2 regions of the Megalodesulfovibrio paquesii genome follow, and region 1 is predicted to be linked to the other one. Evidence: predicted binding sites of a transcription regulator. Region 1 holds the regulator's gene; the other holds the start of a gene.
The links. The regulator HrcA, encoded in region 1, represses chaperone genes, less so after heat shock. The targets are predictions, from matches to a motif close to TGTTAGCACTCNNNNNNNNNGAGTGCTAACA.
Positions count from the first base shown of each region.

Region 1 (3,406 bases):
GCAATCAGCGCCCCCTTCTCTTTGAGCGCCACGGCCACGGCAAAGAGGTAATCCGTATCATAGAACCAGAGGCCATTCGTCCACTGCTCGTATTGCTCCAGGCCCTTGCATTTGGGCCAGGTTCCATGGTCCGGGATGGCCGGATAGGTCTGGCGCCGGGTGAGAAACGCATGCAGCACGGAGAAGCCGGCAAACTCTTTGACATCTTCCGGATCCACCTCCCGCCGTCGTGCGTCCAGCCCGATGAGCACCCGGTCGGACGACGAGGCGGAAAGCTCCCAGGGGGAAGGCGGCCGGCCGGGTGCGCGCCGGCCGGGTGCGCGCCGGCCAGAAGCGCCCCGGCCAGAAGCGCCCCGACCAGAAGCGCCCCCGGTGGAAGCGCCCCCGGTGGGCGGCGCATGCTGTGCAGTCATGATCATTTCTCCTTAAAAACTGGTCCCGGGGCACTCGCTCCCCATGCGTCTGCCTCTGGCTACCATTTCTTCCTCCACCTTGACACCCCTCCCCCGCGTTGTTACCGGCTGTTGACAATCCTGTGAGCCGAATTGCCCGCCGGACTGCTCAAGGTGAACCGCCATGCACGCACTCACGCCGCGCGAACACGAGGTCCTCAAGACCATCATGGAGGACTATATCGCCACCGCCCAGCCGGTGGGCTCGCGGGCTGTTTCCAAACGCTCCGGCCTGGCGCTCTCCCCGGCCAGCATGCGCAATGTGATGGCCGACCTCACCGACAAGGGCTTTCTGGAGCAACCGCACACCTCGGCCGGTCGTGTTCCCACGGCCCAGGCCTTCCGCTTTTATCTGGATACCGGCCTGCCCCCCCGGCCCATCGACGAAGACGCCCGCACCCAGATCCAGACAGCCATCCTCTCCTCGGGGCTGGACCTGCACCGCATGCTCACCCAGGCCTCCCGGCTCATGGCCGGGCTGACGCATCAGGTGTCCATGGTCATTTCCCCTGGTCTGCAGGACGCGCGCTGGAAGGAGATCGACTTTGTGCGCATCAAGGCCGGGCTGGTGCTGGCCGTGCTGGTGCTGGAGGGCGGCGAGGTCTGCAACAAGATTTTGCCCGTGGAAGACGACGTCTGCGCCGATGAACTCCGGCGTTTCGCCAATTTCCTCAATGACTCCTATCGCGGAAAAACCCTGCGCGAGGCGCGCGGCCTGATCCGCAAGGAACTGGCCGACGCCCGCAAACAGCTCTCCAGACTCTGCCACTCCGCCCTGCTCCTGGCCAGGGAAACCTGCGACCGGCCGCCAGGACGCGACATCATCGTGGATGGCGCGGCCAACATCCCCCGACACGTCGAGTTTACCGACATTGAACGCCTGCGCGACCTGCTCTCCCTGCTGGAAGAACGCAGCCGGCTCCTGGATATCCTGGACAAAATCCTCGCCGCCGATCAGGACTCCCCCGGCCTGCGGGTGACCCTGGGGCAGGAAGACCAGTATCTTGGCGAAGGCCTCAAATCTTTGAGCGTGATTTCAACAGGTTATGGAGACAGCGCCACCCCCCGCGGCACCCTGGCCATCATCGGCCCCATGCGCATGGATTACGCAAGCATCGTTCCAATGGTTGACACCATCGCGCAAACGCTTACTTCCATGCTGAAAGCGCGGTTTTAGCGCCTGCTGCGCGGGGCCTGCGCCCGCATGTGGCAGCGTATGACTGCCCCTGCTTGTTTTGGCCGGCCGAGCCGGCCTTGTTTTTGGCCGGCGTGTGCCGCTGGCTGCACTTTTTTGTCCCAGGAGGAGAAAAACACCATGACCAACGACGGCGCCAACGCCAAGGGCCGCACCATCCCCGTCACCGACCTGGACGAGCAGGCGTCTGCCACCATGACTACCAATATGCCCACAGACGAAGCCCCGCCCACCCTGGCCGAAATGGCCCTCTCCGACGAGGAACTCAAGGCCCTGTGCGTGGAACGCATCTGCCCTGCCTGCACCGACAAGACCGTTGCCGACGACGCCCGCCTGCGCATGCTGGCCGAGATGGACAACTACAAGAAACGGCTGCAACGCGAAAAGGACGACTTCGTCCGGTTTGCCAATGAAAAGCTCGTGGCCGACCTCATCCCCGCCCTGGACGCCATGGATCTGGCCCTCAAGCACGGCGCCAATGTCCCCGGCTGCAAGGACGTGGTGATGGGGGTGGAAATGACCCGCAAGATGTTCCTGGACACCCTCTCCCAGCATGGTCTGTGCGCCGTGGGCGCCGTGGGCGAGGAGTTCACCCCCGAGCGCCATGAGGCCCTGGGCGAGGAACCCCGCGAGGACATGGCCCCCGGCCTGGTCTGCCAGCTCATCACCCGCGGCTACCTGCTCAAGGAACGGCTGGTGCGCCCGGCCCAGGTGCTGGTGAGCAAGGGAAAGTAAGTTTTTTTTCCAAAAACCCCTGTACAAAATTTTGACGCGTCTTACCTCAAACCAAGCGCGGCACTGCAGGCGAAACACCGCCTAACGTCGCGTCCGACTAAGACAATACCAAATCCAGATACAGTTCGTTCTTCGAGGAGGACATTCGGCATGGGGAAGATCATCGGCATTGACCTTGGCACCACCAACTCCTGCGTCTATGTAATGGAAGGCAAGGATGCCAAGTGCATCACCAACCCCGAAGGCGGTCGCACCACGCCTTCCATCGTGGCCTTCACCGACAAGGAACGCCTGGTGGGAGAGCTTGCCAAGCGCCAGGCGGTCACCAACCCCGAGCGCACGGTCTTCGCCATCAAGCGCCTCATGGGTCGCCGGTTCGACGCGCCCGAAGTCGGCACGTGGAAGGGCCACTGCCCCTACAAGATCGCGGCCCTGGACAACGGCGACGCCGGCGTGGAAGTGGAAGGCAAGAAGTACAGCCCCGCGGAAGTTTCGGCCATGATCCTGCAAAAACTCAAGAAGGATGCCGAAACCTACCTGGGTGAAACCGTGACCGAAGCCGTCATCACCGTGCCGGCTTACTTTAACGACGCCCAGCGCCAGGCCACCAAGGACGCCGGCCGCATTGCCGGTCTGGAAGTCAAGCGCATCATCAACGAACCCACCGCGGCCTCCCTGGCCTATGGCGCGGACAAGAAAGCCAACGAAAAGATCGCCGTCTTCGACCTTGGCGGCGGCACCTTCGACATCTCCATCCTGGAAGTGGGCGACAACGTCGTGGAAGTGCGCGCCACCAACGGCGACACCTTCCTGGGCGGCGAGGATTTCGACCACCGGGTCATCAATTTCCTGGTGGAAGAGTTCAAGAAGGAAAACGGCATCGACCTCTCCAAGGACCGCATGGCCCTGCAGCGGCTCAAGGAAGCGGCGGAAAAGGCCAAGAAGGAACTCTCCTCCTCCGTGGAGACCGAGGTCAACCTGCCCTTCATCACCGCCGACGCCTCCGGCCCCAAGCACATGCTCA
Region 1 covers NZ_BAAIGQ010000008.1:229,368-232,773, reverse strand. The annotation lists gene ACYQ00_RS19340 (hypothetical protein) at 1-413, opposite strand, end outside; gene hrcA (heat-inducible transcriptional repressor HrcA) at 577-1,629, shown strand; gene ACYQ00_RS19330 (nucleotide exchange factor GrpE) at 1,768-2,382, shown strand; gene dnaK (molecular chaperone DnaK) at 2,533-3,406, shown strand, end outside.

Region 2 (3,406 bases), on a different contig from region 1:
CAGCCGCACGGGTGGCGTTGAGGGCGTCTTCCACGCGGGCTTTCTTTTCCTTCATTTCGGTTTCGGTCGCGGCGCCAACGTTGATCACGGCCACGCCGCCCACGATCTTGGCCAGGCGCTCCTGGAGCTTTTCGCGGTCGTAGTCAGAGGTGGTTTCGTCGATCTGGGCGCGGATCTGCTTGATGCGGGCCTTGATGGCGTCGGAATTGCCGTAGCCATCGACGATGGTGGTGTTTTCCTTGTCGATGACAACGCGCTTGGCGCGGCCCAGGTCTTCCAGGGTCACGTTTTCCAGCTTCTTGCCCATTTCTTCGGCAGCCAGGGAACCGCCGGTGAGCACGGCGATGTCTTCCAGCATGGCCTTGCGGCGTTCGCCAAAGCCGGGGGCCTTGACGGCAGTCACCTGCAGGGTGCCGCGCAGCTTGTTCACCACCAGGGTGGCCAGGGCTTCGCCTTCCACGTCTTCAGCGATGATCAGCAGGGGCTTGGCCATCTTGGCCACCTGTTCCAGCACGGGGAGCATGTCCTTCATGCTGGAGATCTTCTTGTCGTGGACGAGGATCAGGGGTTCGTCCAGTTCACAGACCATCTTTTCGGGGTCGGTGATGAAGTAGGGGGAGAGGTAGCCGCGGTCGAACTGCATGCCTTCAACCACGTCCAGGGTGGTTTCCAGGCCCTTGGCTTCCTCAACAGTGATGACGCCTTCCTTGCCCACCTTGTTCATGGCCTCGGCGATGATGTTGCCGATGGTGGCGTCGTTGTTGGCGGAAATGGAGCCGACCTGGGCGATTTCCTTCTGGTCGCGGGTGGGCTTGGCAAACTTGCCCAGCTCTTCCACCATGGCGGCGACGGCCTTGTCGATGCCGCGCTTGATGGCCATGGGATTGCGGCCGGCGGCCACGAGCTTCACGCCTTCATTGAAGATGGCCTGGCCGAGGATGGTGGCGGTGGTGGTGCCATCGCCAGCGATGTCAGAGGTCTTGGAGGCGACTTCCTTGACCATCTGGGCGCCCATGTTCTCGAACTTGTCTTCCAGTTCGATCTCCTTGGCCACGGTGACGCCATCCTTGGTGATGATGGGGGAACCGAAGGACTTTTCGATCACCACGTTGCGGCCCTTGGGCCCCAGGGTGACCTTGACGGCGTTGGCGAGCTTGTCCACGCCGCGCTGCAGGCGTTCACGGGCATTGGTATTGAACAGAATTTCTTTGGCAGCCATTGAAGCATGCTCCTTGAAAGTATGAAGATCGGAGGGGAATGATCAAGTACGATAAAGGAAGACCGGCAGGGCCTAGTCTTCTTCGATGACGGCCAGGATGTCGTCCTCGCGCATGACGAGGTGCTCCACGCCATCAATCTTGATTTCCGTGCCGGCGTACTTGTTGAAGAGGATGATGTCGCCCTTTTTCACGCTCATCTTGATGTGGTCGCCGTCGTCGTCGGTCTTGCCGGGGCCGGCTGCGATCACTTCGCCGCGCATGGGCTTTTCCTTGGCCGTGTCAGGAATGATGATCCCGCCCTTGGTGGTTTCTTCGCTTTCCAGACGCTTGACCAGGACGCGGTCGTGCAACGGCTTCAGCTTCATGAGAAGACTCCTTTCAACAGAAGTGATGTGGTGATTGATTTCGCGACGCCGTCTTGTTGGCACTCGACAGCGACGAGTGCTAGCGCCGACTCAGCCCTTTTAACCACGCCACTGCGTTTGGCAAGGGGGGCACCGCAACTTTTTTTCAACTTTTTCCCTCGCCGCTTCAGATTCTTTTACACCCGATGCCCTTTTCATTTTCCCGCCCCTTTGCTAGTGCTGCCTCAACGCACGGTTTTTTTACCCACTGCTCCGCACCGTTGAATTTATGATTGCCGACTTCAGCCTGCTCGACTGCATCCTCGCCGGACTCTGCGGCCTGTTTCTGGTTCGCGGGCTCATGCGTGGCCTTTTGGCCGAGGTGGCCGGGCTGGCCGGGGTCATCCTGGGCGTCTGGGCGGCCACGCAGTATCAGGCCCGGGCCTTTCCCTTGTTGCACGATCTGATTGCGCATGAAGGCTGGGCCCGCATTGCGGCGTATCTGACGGTCTTTCTGGCGGCCTATATTGCCGTGGGGCTCACGGCCCGCGTACTGCGCAAACTCATGGATCTGGCTTTTGCGGGATGGCTGGATAACCTTGGCGGCGCACTGGCCGGGCTGACCAAGGGCACGGTGCTGGCGCTCATCGTCTTCTTTCTGGCTGATACCTTTGTGCCGCAGTCCCAGTTTGTGCAGGCCTCCCGCCTGGCGCCCTATGCCAGGGAATACGCCGGGATCCTCAAATCCCTGCTGGTGAACATCAAGGACGTGGCCCTGCCGCCAGCCCTGGCCCCCGGGCCGGACCAGCCCCTCCCTCCGGGCAATACCACGCCCGGCCAGCCTCAGCTGCCACCGGCGCGCCCGCTCCCCTCCGCTCCGCAACAACAAGGATGATCACGCCCTCATGGACGCTTTTGACAACCTGCGCCAGGTCATCGCCCGGCTGCTGGGTCCCGGCGGCTGCCCCTGGGATCAGGAACAGACGCCCGAATCCCTCTGCGACCATCTGATCGAAGAGGCCTATGAGCTGGTGGACGCCATCCGCTCTGGCAACGTGGCCGACGCCCGCGAAGAGCTGGGCGACCTGGGCTTTCTGCTCTGCTTCATCGGCGCGTGTTACGAGAACCGCGGGGACTTTACCCTGGACGAGGCCCTGCAGGGCATTGCCTCCAAGATGATCCGCCGCCACCCCCACGTGTTCGGGGATACGGAGATCAATTCCCAGGACGAGCTGCTCAAGAACTGGGAGCGCATCAAGCGCTCGGAAAAAAAGGGCAAGGATGGCCCCGTGGGCCTCTATGACTCCCTGCCGGAAAGCCTGCCGCCCCTGCTCAAGGCCTATCGTCTGCACGCCAAGGCCAGCCGCATCGGCTTCACCTGGCCGGACACTGCCGAGGTTGAGGCCAAGCTGCAGGAGGAGTGGACCGAATTCACCGAAGCCGTGGCCCAGGGCGATCCCGCAGCCAAGGAGCAGGAGTTCGGCGACTATCTGTACACCTTGGTCGAGCTGGGGCGCAGGCATGGCATCAAGGCCAACGCCGCCCTGGATCTGGCCAACCAGCGGTTTCTGGCCCGGTTCCAAACCATGGAGGCACTGGCCCGTGAGCGCGGCCAGAGCCTGGACGCCCTCTCCCTGGCCGAGCAGGACGCCCTCTGGAACGAAGCCAAGGCCCGGCAGTGACCCGCCCTCTCCTTCTGCTGCTGCTTCTTCTGGTGATGCTGCCAGGTTGGACGACGCCGGCAGCCGCCCAGGCGCGGGACATCACCGCCGACGTCATCGAAAAGACCCAGGCCGACGAGCTCCTGGCCGGCCTGTGCCAGCAGTTCTGCTTGGGCAATCA
Region 2 covers NZ_BAAIGQ010000007.1:147,463-150,868, reverse strand. The annotation lists gene groL (chaperonin GroEL) at 1-1,219, opposite strand, end outside; gene groES (co-chaperone GroES) at 1,292-1,585, opposite strand; gene ACYQ00_RS17100 (CvpA family protein) at 1,854-2,459, shown strand; gene mazG (nucleoside triphosphate pyrophosphohydrolase) at 2,470-3,246, shown strand; gene ACYQ00_RS17090 (hypothetical protein) at 3,243-3,406, shown strand, end outside.
Region 2: the regulator HrcA is predicted to act here: its motif matches at 1,640-1,670, upstream of groES (co-chaperone GroES).